DNA from 4 places in the Solwaraspora sp. WMMA2056 genome. Region 2 is predicted to be linked to each of the others. Evidence: riboswitches for the same ligand, from Rfam matches in the RefSeq annotation. Region 2 holds a riboswitch; each other region holds the start of a gene.
What was found. A riboswitch is a leader RNA that binds a small molecule or an ion and turns the genes downstream of it on or off. The one in region 2 is predicted to bind cyclic di-AMP.

Region 1 (3,588 bases), 2.4 Mb from region 2:
GACTACCTGGGCGAGGCCGCGTTGATGGACCTGCACGACATCAACCGCAACACCCGTGACGGCATCCACGTCGCGGCGCTGGCCGGGGCGTGGCTGGCGTTGGTGGCCGGGTTCGGCGGGATGCGCGACCACGCCGGGGAGCTCTCCTTCGCCCCCCGGTTGCCGCAGCGGATCAACCGGCTCGAGTTCGCCATGATGTGGCGGGGCATGCGGCTGCGGGTGTCCGTCGGGCGCGACGAGGTGACCTATGCGCTACGCGACGTGGATCCGAACGCGACGATCGAGCTGACGCACCACGGTGAGGCGATCACCGTCGCCGCCGACAAGCCGGTCACCCGGGCGATCGCGCCGGCCGGGGCGGCGGGCCCGCCGCCGCAGCAGCCGGCGGGCCGCTCCCCGGTGCGCCGGTCGGCCCGTACCGACTGACTGACCCCGCACCGGCCGCGGGGTCCGACGCGACCCCGCACCGGGCCGCGGGGCCCGACGCTTCGCGCGCCGGCCAGCCGTCCTGACTGACCGGCGCGCGGGCACTCAGAGCAGGGACAGGTGCACGTGGTTGGTGTGGTCGCTGCTCGGGTCGCCGCCGGCGCCGCTGTAGGAGCTCCAGCCTGTCGTCGGTGACCAGAACTGGCGGTACCAGATCACGTAGAGGATGCCGAGTTTGTCGGCGTTGCGGACCAGGAACGCGGTCAGGTTGTTGCCGTAGAGCCGGGCGTCGCCGGTGGCGTCGCCGCCGAAGCCGCTGGACTGCATGGAGAAGTCACAGGCCCGGCCCTTCGGGTGCTCGAACGGGCCACCGGGTCGGAAGCAGGAGACGAAGCGGGTGAAGCCGGCCTTCTTGGCCTCGTTGAGCGCGTGCATGGTGCGGGGGGTGATGCAGCCGCTCGTGGTGGGGTCGTCCAGGCTGCACGACTCGGACGGCCAGGAACCGTTCGCGTTGCGGGGTGCCTGCGCGGCGACCGGCGAGGTGGCCGAGACGAACCCGTTGGTGGCGACCGCGCCGACCAGCTGCAGGGCCTTCTCCGACTCCTTCTTCTGGCGGGACATCACCTCGAGCTGCTGTTCCTCGCGGGTCACCTCGGCCTCGATCGCCGCGACGGCCCGGGCGGCCTGTTCACGGGCCTCGTTGAGCTCGCGGACCCGCTTGTTGTCGTGCATGGCGATCATGTCCAGGCCTTCGGCCCGGTCCAGCAGGTCGTCCGGGCTGGCGCTGTTGAGCAGCACCATCACCGGGGTGATCCGGCCGAGACGGTACGAATTGGAGGCGACCTCGCCGATCTGCGGGGTGAGTGCCTCCAGTCGTTCCTCCACCTTCTCCAGTTCGAGGTTGAGCTGAAGTTGCCGCTTGCGGGACTCCTCGACGGCGGCCTTTGCTTCGACGAAGCCTCGGTTGGTCGACTCGATGACGTCGCTGAGCAGTGGCTGCGCGCCCTCGTCCGAGGGGTCCTGGGCGGCGGCCGGGGTGGCGACGACGAGGCCGGCGAGCAAGGTGGTCACGGCGGCCAGTGCGGCGGTGAACGGAACCCGCCGGTATAGGGGTGCGGTCATCCTGTTCCTTTCCTTGGCCGCCGACCGAGTTAGCTGACGGGTTCGGGACGGAACGATCCCTACCGCGACGTCGCGGATTCACCCCGGTGGAAACGTGGTTCCCCGGCTCACCCCGAAGGACGATTAGGCGGCGGTCACCGCCGGCACCGGTGGGTGCCGCCTGGCGGAGACCGCCGGCAAGCTTACCGGATCGGTGACCGGCGACAACACCTCGACGACCGTCGTTGACCAGGGAGAATTCCGTTACTGGACAACGACTTTAGGTAATGTCCACTTTCTGCGTCGGCGGGCCTACGGCATGTCGCGACCGGCTGGGTCGATAGTGCCGTGGTCGGGGGATGGAACTGCCTAAAATGCCATAGAAGCCGAAAGTAGGAAATAACCTCCGGATGGATTCCCTGATGACAGACGACCCGTTCCTGACGGCTGCCGATCCGTCCCCGGTCGGTGCGGCCGGCGACGGCGTCACTGACGACGACAGCGTGGCCGTCATCGGCCTGGGTCGATTCGGTGGGCAGGTGGCGCTGTCGCTGTGCCGGCTCGGTCACCGGGTGCTCGGCATCGACGGCGATCCCCGCCGGGTGCAGCGCTGGTCCGACCGGCTGCCCCGGACGGTGGAGGCGGATCCCACCGACGAAGAGTCGCTGCGGCACCTCGGGGTCGCCGACTACCCGTGCGCGGTCGTCGGCATCGGCGCCGACATCGAGGCCAGCATCCTGACCGTCGTGTCGCTGACCGAGATCGGCGTGCCGGAGATCTGGGCGAAGGCGATCACCGCCAAGCACGGCCGGATCCTCGCCTCGGTCGGTGCCCACCACGTGATCTTTCCGGAGGCCACCATGGGGGACCGGGTCGCGCACCTGCTGGCCAGCCGGATGCTCGACTTCATCGAGTTCGACGACGGCTTCGCGATCGCCAAGGTGTGCGCCCCGGCGGACAGCGCGGGTCAGACCCTGGCGCAGGCCCGGCTGCGGCAGCGGTACGGCATCACCGTCGTCGGCATCAAGGAGCGTGACCAGCATCTGCGGTACGCCGTACCGGACTCGGTGATCCCGCCGGACGCGCTGCTGATCGTCGCCGGGCCGACCGCGGACGTGCAGCGGTTCGGCGGTTGACCCAGGGATCCTGGGCGTAACCGTCTCGTCACGCCTTCATTTCGTGAGCTGATCAGCCTCTGGACTTTCGCAAACTCGTGACTCAGGCTACAGTCCTCCCATGGGAGCGCTTCCATTGATGGATGTGCACCAGAACACTGTACCGACGCGCGGCGTGGCGCTGTTCGCAGCGCTTCGCCGACCGCTCAGCCCTTGGGCTGGCGGCGGGCCAGCCCGGACTCCGCCGCCAGCCACGCACCGCCTGTCGAGAGGAGGTGGAACCAGAGCCACTCGCGTGGCCCGGCTCCCGCGCGTCACGCACGACCTGGACGCCAAACCGCTCGTGCGTGTCAGTAACTGATGGTGGGGACGGGGGTTGCCCTCCCCGTCCCCACGCTAGTCCTCGATTGTTACGACGTGGAATCGCCGACAAGTCAGGACCGCGACGCCGCTGCGTCCAACTGTCCTGCGCAGCCTGCCGATGCATCGGCAGGCTTCGTTGTGTATGGAGCTGTCGTGGCTGCCTGGCCCGGTCGCGGTCGGGATCGGCGGCAGCGCCGTGCGGGCATCGACAATCGTCCGGGGCCGCCGGTCGACGGTGTCCCAGCTCACAGTGGTCCGGCCGGGGCCCGCACGGCGGAACTGTCACCGGACGGCGGATGGCGCCCCGCGACATGCATCGTTGACCATGGATGTCCTGGCGCTGGTTCGTCCGCCGGTGCCCGCACCGAAAGCGAGTCACCCGTGACCACTGTGCCACCGCCGCCGTCGGATCGCGCAGCCCACCGCGACGGCAGCCGTCGCCCCCGGGCCGCCCGACGGCTGGGCGTCCTGCTCGCCGCCGTACTGCTCGGTCCCGCCCTGCCGGCGGCGAGCGCAAGCGCCGCGACCGGCGCCGACACCGAGGCGCCCACCACCCCCGGTGTCCCGACCGTCGCCGCCATCA
Region 2 (3,588 bases):
CCGGAACGCCGTACCCCGGTTGGTAAGGGCCAGCCGTCCATAGCAGACCGGACGGCACCGGTGTAGCGTCAAGAGACGGCAACCAGCCAGGTGGCATTCTGCTAGGCACTCCCCCGGAGCGATCCATGCCAGCCCGACACCAGGGTCCGACCATCGGGCGCCGCCGACTCCGCGCGGCGCTGCGCCGGGCACGCGAGGCGGCCGAGCTGACCCAGGAGTACGTCGTCACCCAGATGGACTGGTCGCTGTCCAAGCTCATCCGGATCGAGTCCGGCTCGGTCAGCATCTCGACCAACGACGTCAAGGCCCTGCTCGACCTCTACGGGGTCCGCGACCAGCAGCAGGTCCAGGAACTGGTCGAACTGGCCCGGGCAGCCCGGCGACGGGCCTGGTGGAGCGGGTACAAGGACCGGGTGCCGGCGGCCTACGCCGCCTACATCGGGCTGGAGGCCGAGGCTTCGGCGCTGCAGTACTTCCAGCCGATCAGCTTCCCCGGCCTGCTGCAGACCGAGGAGTACGCGCGGGCGGTGATCCCCGCCGACGGCCCGCACCACGTACCGGCCGAGGAGATCGAGGGTCGGGTCCAGATCCGGATGGCCCGCCAGCACGCGGTGCTGGACGGTGCCGACCCGCCCCGCATCGAGGTGATCCTCGACGAGGCCGCGCTCCGTCGGATGACCGGCGGTCGGCGCATTCTGCGCGAGCAGCTGCGCCACGTGGCGAAGATGTGCGCCGCCCCGCACGTCTCGGTCCGGGTGCTGCCCTTCGCCGCGGGCAGCAACACCGTCCTCGGCCCGTTCGTCATCCTGCACTTCGCCGATCAGGCCGACGCCGACGTGGTCTACGTGGAGAGCGCGCTGGTCGAGGAGGTCATCGACCGGGCCGGCGAGGTCCGGTCGTACCAGCATGTCTTCGATCGGCTCCGCGCGGAGGCGCTGTCCACCGACGAATCGGTGGCGATGCTGCTCGACCTCGCCCGGCAGTTGGACGAGGACATTGCGGGCTGACCGGCGGCGGGGGCCGCCGGCCGGCTCACCGCTGGTCGGGCACCCAGGGCTCGATCGTCACCGGCTCGGACAGGCCGGCCAGCCGCGACATCTCCCGGGCCCGCATCAACGCCCGGCTCACCTGCCCGTACTGGCGTTCCTCGTCGGTGCTGAACAGCAGGACCAGCAGGCCCTCGTGTCGGCCCCAGAGCTCGTAGGACCGTGGCCGTACCTTGTCGCCGAGCCAGCCGAGGCCGACCGGGACGAACGCCGCCACCAGCATCGCGAAATAGGCAGCAGCGCTGACCTCGGCGAGCCCCTGGGTGAAGCCGATGGTCACCGCGATCGCCGAGAGGATGACGACGGTCACTGCCACCAACCGCCCGGTCAGCCGGTCCCGGGCGCCACGGGCGGTACGCAGTTCGGTGAGGTCCCGGATCGCGAACCGACGCCCGGCGACGACGAACCAGTCGGCGGTGACGCAGATGCCGGGCTGGCGGTAGAAGGTCGGCCCAGCGGCGGCGGGTCGGGTGACCGGGGCGCCGGGTGCCGCGCCACGGGCGGGCGATCGGCGCCCGGGTGTCCGGGGGATCAACGGTGTCGTGGTGCTGCTGCGGTCGCCCGGCCGGGCGGCCCGGCGAAGGGTCGGGGATCCGCGTAGTGGCGGGGTCCGGCGGGTGGCACGCATCGGCTGCCTCCGAAGGTCGGGTACGGCACTGACCTTGCGCGTCCATTGTGCAAACGGCGAGCTACTCGATGGAAGATACGCATTCTGCCACCTAGCTGATTGACGTACGGCAGGACGCTTCCTGGACTCCGATACGACACTTTTGTTCTTATTTACCCTAGTGGATGCCCACCAGCAACCGCGTAGAGCGACTTATCGAGCATTTCGCCCAGTCGATCGAAACCTGGCGCCCGGTCACCGTGCGACCACCTCGCGAAGCCACCCGATTCGCCATTGCATGACGCAGCGCCACTGTGCACTACATTCTGTGACTATCGGCGCCACTCCACCATGGTCGATGCCACGGATCACGACGAGCGAGGGTTTCCGCGAGCAACCGTTGCGGCTAGGTTAGATCCGCTGGTCCGGTTACCAGTCACCGACCCCGGTGACGCCGGCCCGGTGCCGCCGAATCACCATCCGGCAATCACTGAAAGTAGTTGTTCGGTGATCGCATGGTGGTGACCCGGGGACCCACCGAGCACGTCTGGGGTGAATCCGCGTGTCACACGCGGTAGGGCGACACCTTCCCGCCCGAATCCGTCAGCTAACCCGGTAGGCGGCGTGGGAAGAAGGGTTCTGCGTTCTTGTCAACAGCGCGGATTCTGCTGCGTACCCTCGTGCTGGCCGGCGTGACCGCCGGGCTGGTGGTTCCGGCCGTCGCCGTCTCCGCCCAGCCCTCGGTCAGCGAACTCACGCAGCAGATCAACAAGGAATCCGAGGAACTGGCCAAGGTCGTCGAGTCGTACAACCGGCTCACCGAGGAGTCCAAGACCACCCGGGCGGCGGTCGAGGAGCTCGACACCAAGCTGGGTCCACTGCAGGACGAACTCGCCCGGGCCGAGGTCGAGGTCGGGCAGATCGCCATCACCGCCTACAAGTCCGGCGGGCTGAGCACCGCCAGCGCGCTGCTCGACAGCGGCTCGTCGGACGGTTTCCTGGACCGGCTGGGCACCCTCGACCACCTCGCGCGGGACCGTCAGCAGCGGCTCAGCAACTTCACCAGCACCCAGGCGACGTACCTGGCTGAGCAGGAGAAGCTGCAGGCGACGCTCGCCAAGCAGGAAGCCCAGGCCAAGGAGCTCGCCGACCGCAAGAAGTCCATCGAAGCCGACATCGACAAGCTGATGGACAAGCGGGAGGAGGCCTACGGTGCGGCGACCGAGTCCGGCTCGTCGTACACCGGGACGATCCCGTCGGTCGCCGGCGCCGCCGGCGTCGCGGTCGAGTTCGCGTACGGCGCCATCGGCAAGCCGTACGTGTGGGCGTCCAGCGGGCCGAACGGCTACGACTGCTCCGGTCTGACCCTGGCTGCCTGGCGGGCCGCAGGCAAGAGCCTGCCGCACAACGCCGCCATGCAGTGGGACCGGGTCGCCAAGATCAACCGTGGCGACCTGGCACCGGGCGACCTGGTGTTCTACCGGAACCTCGCACACGTCGCCCTGTACGTCGGCGACGGCAAGGTCATCCACGCACCGACGTTCGGCCAGCCCGTCCAACTGGCCAGCGTGGACATGATGGCACCGTACGGGTACGGCCGGGTGCGCTGACCGACCGGCACCGACACGAGGGCCCGGCATCCGTTTACGGATGCCGGGCCCTCGTCGTCACAGGGGACCGTGGTCGTGGCAGCGGCCGACCGGTCAGGCCGCCTGCAGCCCCTCGGCCCGGGCCAGCTCACGCAGCCGGCCGAGGGCCTGGATCTCCAGCTGGCGGATGCGCTCGCGGGACAGCGAGAACCGCGAGGCGACCTCGGTGAGCGAATGCTCCCGGCCGTCCTCCAGCCCGTAGCGGGCCCGCATGATGCCGGCGGACCGGTCGTCGAGGTGGTTCAGCAGGCCCTCGATGCGCTGGCGCTCCAACCCGGTCAGCACG
Region 3 (3,588 bases), 1.8 Mb from region 2:
TCGGTGTGCCCGAGGATCCGCAGCGCGTCGAGGGCATCGAGGAGCCCGGCCAGCGCGGCGGTACGGGCACCGACCGGTCCGTTGCCCCGGCGGGCGGTCAGGAGCCGTTGCCGTGCCTCGGTCTCGGGCTCCGGGGTCGTGCCGTCCGGCGTCGGGTAGCGGGTACGCCGCAGGATCGGCACCCGACCCTGCTCACGCCGGAGCAGGCCGGCCTCGGTGAGCGTGTCGAGCACCCGGTCGACCAGCCCGGGTGCGAGGGCGGTCACCCAGTGTTCCGGCGGTTGCCGGGCCGCTGCGTGAATTCTGTGCCAGGTGGCCTCGAGCAACGGGTCGGTGCCGAGCGGGTCGGGTGCGCGTTCGCCGCCTGCGGTGACCCGGCCGTCGACGTCGAGGTCGAGGTGGCCGGTCGCGGCGAGGTCGCACAGTACGGCGCCGGCGACGCTGTGGTCGAGGTCGTCGGTGGCGATCAGTACGGTGCCGGAGTCGTCGTGACCCAGGAGCACCAACTCTTCGGGAAGGCTGAGTGTCGTCATCGTGTCACGCTAGCGTGATCGGATGGACGCTGCCGGTCATGTGGTGCGGTGGGTGGATCCCCAGCCTTGAGCGAATGCGCATCCTTCCAATAGGGTGGTGCACCGACCGCTGCGAATGTCGGCCTCCGTTTCCCCCGCCCGGGAGGCCCCGGCGATCGTTCATGAAGGAGTCGCTGCCAATGGCACGTGTGCTCACCCGTACGCGCGCAGGTGATTACTTTAAGTTTCTATCTGGTGACTCAAAGAAGTGTTCGCCCATTGTCGGGCGTGGTGTCGTCGCCCTGCTGCTCGTCCTGGCCGCGGTCGTGGGGCCGGCTGCCCCGGTGGCCGCCCAACCCTCTCTGGCGGAGATCGAAGCCGAACTGGACGCCCAGTGGCTGAAGCTGGAACCGGTGATCGAGCAGTACAACAAAGTTCGCAGCGAACTCAAGGCCAACCAGAAAAAGGCCGCTGAACTCGACAAGCGGATCGCGCCACTGTCGTTGCAGGCCAGTCTTGCCGCTGACGAGATCGGCGAGGTGGCCAACAGCTACTACCGCACCGGTCCGTCGAGCGAACTCAACGCGTTGCTGAAGACCGGTTCGCCGACCAGTCTCGCTGATCAGCTGCTGGTGCTGGACCGGATCTCCAAGCGGCGTCAGCAGCAGATCGCGACGGTGATCGAGACCCGCGACCGCTACCTTGCCGAGCGGCAGGCGCTCGACGAGCTGATCGCGCAGCAGAAGGCGCAGGACGAGGAGCTGGCCGACAAGCGCAAGACGATCGACGCCGAGATCGACAGGCTGGAGCAGGCGCGGCTGGCCGCGTACCGGACCACCGGTTTCACGGGCGGTTCCGGGGCGTCCGGGCCGTGCCCGGCCGCATCGGTCGGCGGGGCGGCGGGGGTCGCGGTCGGTACGGCGTGCGCGCAGATCGGCAAGCCGTACGTCTGGGGTGCCACCGGTCCTAACGCGTTCGACTGCTCAGGTCTGACGCAGTACGCGTGGGCGAGTGCGGGTGTCGGGCTGACCCACTTCACCGGCGCGCAGTGGAACCAGGGTTCGACGGTCAGTCGGTCGGAGGCGCGCCCAGGTGATCTTGTCTTTTTCTTCAGTGATCTGCGTCACGTAGGTCTCTACATTGGCAACGGCATGATGGTGCACGCGCCACGTCCGGGACAACCCGTGCAAATGGAGAATATCGACAACATGCCGGTGGTCGGATTCAAGCGCGTCGGCTGAACGTGCAGGTCAACGTCGGCCGGTACGGTCCGAAAGTGCGGGGCGGTCGGCGATCATCGATCGTCCGGACCGGCACTTTCGGACCGGCTGGACCCTGTTCTTCGAACGCGTGAACGACGGCGGGTGATATACGACTAGCAATCGATCGAGTACGTTGAGAAATGAGTAGTCACCTCGCTTGCGTGACGAGAACGGCCCTCTCTACCCTTGGGGATCGTCGAGTCGGGAGGACGTCAACCAGCCCGGTTGACCTCGGCCTGACACCGCCAAATCGTCAGCGACACGGCGAGCCGGGGACCCACGGAACCGGGGTGAATCCACAGCGTCGTCTGTGGTAGGGCGTCTCCTTTCCGCCCGAACCCGTCAGCTAACCCGGTAGGCGGTCTGGGGAGAAGGAGTCCTGGTGGCTACGACAGCCCCTCGGCGATCCGGATGGTCCGACCAGGACCACCTCCGGACAGTCCGGAACACCCGTCGACGCCTCCTCCAGGGCGCGATCGCCGTCACCACCAGCATCGGCCTGCTGCTGACCGGCGCACCCGCACCCGCCCAGGCGCAACAGACCGTGGCGGAGATCGAAGCGCAGATCGACGAGGTCTGGGCCGAGCTGGAGCCCACCATCGAACGGCACAACGCCGTACGGCAGGACCTCACAGCCAAGAAGAAGCAGGCCGAGGCGCTGCAGAAGAAGATCCAACCGCTGCAGGTCCAGATCGACCTCGCGATGGACCGGGTCAGCGAGTTCGCCGCCCGGTCGTACAAGGGCGGCAGCCCGTCGGCGTTCAGCGCGATCCTGACCAGCGGCAAGCCGACCCACCTCGCCGACCAGCTGGAACTGCTCGACCAGTTCGCCCGCCGGCAGGCCCGCGACGTCCAGGCCGTGGTCGACCTCAAGGAGAAGTACGCCGCGGAGAAAGCTCCGCTGGACCAACTGATCGTCGAGTTGACCAGCACCGAGGCGCAGCTGTCCGCGAAGGCCAAGGAGATCGACGCCGAGGTCGACCGGCTCCAGGAGCTGCGACTGCAGGCGTACGGATCGTCCACCAGCCTGGGCTCGCTGCGCCCGGCACCCTGCCCGGCGACCTACCCGGGGGGAGCCGCCGGAAAGGCGGTCACCTTCGCCTGCGCGCAGATCGGCAAGCCGTACATCTGGGGATCCGCCGGCCCGAGCGGTTACGACTGTTCCGGGTTGACCCTGGCCGCCTGGCGGCAGGGCGGCGTCTCACTGCCGCACAACGCGGCACGTCAGCGGCAGGTGACCAGGAACATCAGCCGTGACGAGCTGCGCCCCGGCGACCTCGTCTTCTACTACAGCCTGTCCCATGTCGGAATGTACGTCGGCGACGGCTGGATCGTGCACGCCTCGCAGGCCGGCGAGCCGATCGCGATGCGCAAGCTCGGCTCCGGCATCCACAGCTACGGAAGGCCCGGCTAGACCTCACTCCTCCCCATGGCCTGGCGCATGTCGCGGATCCCCCCGTTGCGCGGCAGCACCGGCCACCAGAAAGACGCTCTCCCAGGTCTCCCCCCGGCCTGGGAGGGCGTCTTTCGCTACCTGCCCGCGCTGGCTCAGCTGGTCGGCCAGGTCCGCCACTGCTGCCAGGACCGGCTCGGGGTAGGTCCGCGCTGTCCCTGGTAGCGGGAGCCGTAGACCGACGACCCGTACGGATGCTCGGCGGTCGACGACAGCCGGAAGATGCAGAGCTGGCCGATCTTCATGCCGGGCCACAGCTTGATCGGCAGGTTCGCGACGTTGGACAGTTCGAGCGTGACGTGGCCGGAGAAGCCCGGGTCGATGAAGCCGGCGGTCGAGTGGGTGAGCAGCCCGAGCCGGC
Region 4 (3,588 bases), 3.0 Mb from region 2:
AACTTTCGTGAATCAGGTAGGCGTCGGCTGTTCCGGTTGACAGCCGCACGGGTTGCTCGTTACCTTCGTGAGAGCGCTCTCACAGCCTCCTTGGCTCCGACAACACGGGGTAGGGTCGGGGTGACGGTGAGCTGAAAGAGCGCTCTCACTGATTGTCCGGTGTCGTTGCCGGCCGGAACGCCGGTCGGCGTCGGCGCTTTTCGCAATCAGTCCATTCGTTATCAGTCCATTCGTTGTGCCCGCATACCGCCGATGCCATTTGCCGACCATTGGGTCGCGGATCGAGTCGGCGCATCGCGCGGGCTGAGTCGGCAGGTCGGCCGGGCCGAGCCGGCGCATCGCGCGGGCCGGGACACGACGACGGCGGCCACCGTTCGGTGACCGCCGTCGTTCGGGGGAGGAATCAGTACACGGACAGGTGAACGTGGTTGGTGTGGTCGCTCGACGGGTCGCCGCCGGCACCGCTGTACGCCTTCCAGCCACTGCTGGGCAGCCAGATCCGCTTGAACCAGATCACGTAGAGCACGCCGAGCCGGTCGGCGTTGGCGATGTAGTAGTTGGCCAGGTTGTCGCCGTAGGTCTTGTCCCCGCCGCTGGCGACCCCGCCGAAGCCGTTGGGCTGGGCGGCGAAGTCGCACGCCCGGCCCTTCGGGTGCTCACCCGAGCCGCCGTTGCGGAAGCAGGAGACATAGCGGGTGAAGCCGGCGGCCTTGGCCTGGTTGAGCGCGTGCAACGTACGCGGGGTGATGCAGCCGGAGGTGGTCGGGTCGTCGACGTTGCAGGACTCGCTCGGCCAGGAGCCGTTCGCGTTGCGAGGTGCCGGCGTCGCCGACGCGCTGGCCGACCCGGAGCCCGACGACCCGGAGCCCGACGATCCGGAGCCCGACGATCCGGAGCCCGACGATCCGGAGCCCGACGATCCGGATCCGGAGCTGTTCGCCGCTTCGCGTTCGGCCTGCTCACGGGCCTGCTCCTCAGCGGCGACGGCCACCGCGAGGGCCCGTTCGGCCTGCTTCTTGCGCTGATCCATGATGGTCAGCTGCTTGCGCTGCTCGCGGATCTCGTTCTCGATGGCCGCCTTCGACCGGGTCACCTGGTCGCGGGTGCGGTACAGCTCGCGCAGCTGCTTCTCCTCGTTGGCGGTCACCGCGCTCAACGCGGCGGCGCGGTCGAGGAAGCCTTCCGGCGAGGTGCTGTTCAGCAGCGCAGAGACCGGACCGAGCCGGCCGTTGCGGTACGCACGGTCGACGAGCTGACCGACGTTGGTGTTGCGGACCTCGAGTTCGGTCTCGACCTCGGCCAGCCGTGCGGTGAGCTGCTTCTGCCGCTTGCCGGAGTTGTCGAGCGCGGCCTTGGCGTCGATCCAGCCGCGCGAGGCCGCGTCGAGCTCCTTGCGCAGACTCGGGGTGCCGCCTTCGTCGTCGGAGCCGGCGGGAGCGTAGGCGGGTAGCGCGGCACCGGCCGGCACCGGGGCACCGACCGGCGCTCCGGTGACGGCGATCAGGATCGCGGCCAGCGGCACCAGGCGGGCAAAGCGGTTCTTCCGCCCCGGCGTCGCGCGCCGGGGTCGTTCGGGGAGCGGGTACGTCACCGTGCAGGTTCCTTCCGTCAGCCGCCGACCGGGTTAGCTGACGGGTTCGGGACGGAAGATCCCTACCGCTGACGCGGATGCACCCCAGGAACGTGGTTCCCCGGCTCGCCGTACAGGCGATTAGGCGACGGCCTTCGCGGGCGCCGGAGGGGCGCCGCCCGGACGAAGACCGAGGCCGAGGCTACCGGTCCGGTCGCCATCTGTCGCGAGATCGATGAACATATTATGTCTAGATAAATCGGAAATAAAGGTACATCGCCGTTGTTTGCGTCGCGGGAAGGTCACGAAACTTAAGCGTCCGCTAATCACCAGTCCGTCGGTCCGCAGGGGTCCGCAGGCGACAATGGCTCGACTTGCAGCGTTGCGTGATCGATTCCGAACTCTTCGTGCAGGGCCCGCCGGGCGTCGCGCAGCACCCCGCCGACCTCGGCGCCGGCCACGGTGGCCAGATGCGCCGAGACCACCTCCATCCCCTGGGTGAGGGTCCACACGTGCAGGTCGTGCACGTCGCACACGCCCGGCACGGCGGCCAGGCGGGCCCTGACCCGGGGCACGTCGACGTGCTCCGGCGCGGCCTGGACCAGCACCCGCACCGCGGAGCGGGCCAGCCGCCAGGTCCGGGGCAGGATCAGCGCCCCGACGGCGACGGCGACCACCGGGTCGGCGTACCACCAGCCGGTGGTGGCGATCACCAGGGCCGCCACGATCACCCCGACCGAGCCGAGCAGATCGCCGAGCACCTCCAGATAGGCGCCCCGGACGTTGAGGCTCTCCTTGGCGCCGGCGCGCAGCAGCCCGAACGCGACCAGGTTGGCGACCAGGCCCGCCACCGCCACCGCCAGCATCGGGCCGGCGGGCACCGGCTCCGGGTCGGCGAACCGGCGGACCGCCTCGACCATGACGTAGCCGGCGACCCCGGCGAGTAGCGCCGCGTTCGCCAGGGCGGCGAGCACCTCGAGCCGGTAGAGGCCGAAGGTGCGCTGCGGATCGTCGGACGCGCGACGGCCGGCGGCGATCGCGGCCAGCGCCATGCCGATGCCGAGAACGTCGGTGAACATGTGCCCGGCGTCGGAGAGCAGCGCCAGGGAGCCGGTGAGCAGCGCGGCCACCGCCTCGACGACCATGAAGACCGCCAGCAGGACGAACGCGATCCACAGCCGCCCGTAGTGTCGCTGCCCGGCGGTGCCCGCTCCGTGATCGTGTCCCGCGCCCATCCCGGTCACCTTCCGTCGCCCGGTGCCCCGACCGAAGACTAATGCTCACATAGCGATATGTGCAACAGATGACCGGGCGGCGCCCACCACCCCCGCCGGGAGCCGCCGGAGCAGGCCCGTCAGCCGCCGCCCGGCACCGGATCGACGGTCACCAACCGTTGGGTCGCCCGGGACAGCGCCACGTACAACGTCCGTACGCCCGCTGCCGACTCGGCACGGATCTCCGCTCCCGCGACCAGCACCACGCCGTCGTACTCCATGCCCTTGGCCTGCAGACTCGACACGACCTGCAGACGTGGGTCGGTCAGCTCGGTGGCCAGCCAGCCGGCGACCTCGTCGCGTCGGGCCACCGCGGCGATCACCCCCACCGTCCCCTCCACCTCGGCGAGCAGCGCGGTGGCCGCCCGGCGGACCGCCGCCGGCAGTGCGGCGACGTCGACCTGCTCGCGGCGCGGCGGCACCCCGGTCGAGCGCACCGCCGTCGGCAGCACGGCGTCCGGGGCGACGGTACGGATCACCTCCGCCGCCAGCTCGAAGATCTCCGCCGGGTTGCGGTAGTTGGTGGTCAACTGGAACTCCTGCCGGGGCCGACGACCCAACGCCCGGTCGCGGGCCTGAGCCAGCTCGCCGGGATCCCCGGTCCACGCCGTCTGCGCCGGATCCCCGACCACCGTCCACGACGCGAGCCGCCCCCGACGGCCGATCATACGCCACTGCATCGGCGAGATGTCCTGTGCCTCGTCGACCACCACGTGGGCGTACTCCCGGTAGTCCACCGGCCGT

Region 1: another riboswitch for cyclic di-AMP. It lies ahead of O7608_RS07100 (coiled-coil domain-containing protein); the one in region 2 lies ahead of O7608_RS27840 (C40 family peptidase).
Region 3: another riboswitch for cyclic di-AMP. It lies ahead of O7608_RS04285 (C40 family peptidase); the one in region 2 lies ahead of O7608_RS27840 (C40 family peptidase).
Region 4: another riboswitch for cyclic di-AMP. It lies ahead of O7608_RS14355 (coiled-coil domain-containing protein); the one in region 2 lies ahead of O7608_RS27840 (C40 family peptidase).

Annotation. Positions count from the first base shown of each region.
Region 1 covers NZ_CP128360.1:1,539,452-1,543,039, forward strand. Annotated here, with positions in the region: gene O7608_RS07095 (glycoside hydrolase family 65 protein) at 1-426, shown strand, start outside; gene O7608_RS07100 (coiled-coil domain-containing protein) at 532-1,548, opposite strand; cyclic di-AMP (ydaO/yuaA leader) riboswitch at 1,551-1,688, opposite strand; gene O7608_RS07105 (potassium channel family protein) at 1,950-2,663, shown strand; partial or broken gene O7608_RS07110 (fibronectin type III domain-containing protein) at 3,396-3,588, shown strand, end outside.
Region 2 covers NZ_CP128360.1:6,141,334-6,144,921, forward strand. Annotated here, with positions in the region: gene O7608_RS27830 (DUF5753 domain-containing protein) at 126-1,007, shown strand; gene O7608_RS27835 (DUF6232 family protein) at 1,033-1,674, opposite strand; cyclic di-AMP (ydaO/yuaA leader) riboswitch at 2,149-2,290, shown strand; gene O7608_RS27840 (C40 family peptidase) at 2,301-3,263, shown strand; gene O7608_RS27845 (sigma-70 family RNA polymerase sigma factor) at 3,357-3,588, opposite strand, start outside.
Region 3 covers NZ_CP128360.1:925,118-928,705, reverse strand. Annotated here, with positions in the region: gene O7608_RS04295 (GOLPH3/VPS74 family protein) at 1-533, opposite strand, end outside; gene O7608_RS04290 (C40 family peptidase) at 713-1,753, shown strand; cyclic di-AMP (ydaO/yuaA leader) riboswitch at 2,008-2,150, shown strand; gene O7608_RS04285 (C40 family peptidase) at 2,157-3,188, shown strand; gene dcd (dCTP deaminase) at 3,323-3,588, opposite strand, start outside.
Region 4 covers NZ_CP128360.1:3,132,075-3,135,662, forward strand. Annotated here, with positions in the region: gene O7608_RS14355 (coiled-coil domain-containing protein) at 404-1,591, opposite strand; cyclic di-AMP (ydaO/yuaA leader) riboswitch at 1,598-1,728, opposite strand; gene O7608_RS14360 (cation diffusion facilitator family transporter) at 1,897-2,805, opposite strand; gene O7608_RS14365 (HelD family protein) at 2,925-3,588, opposite strand, start outside.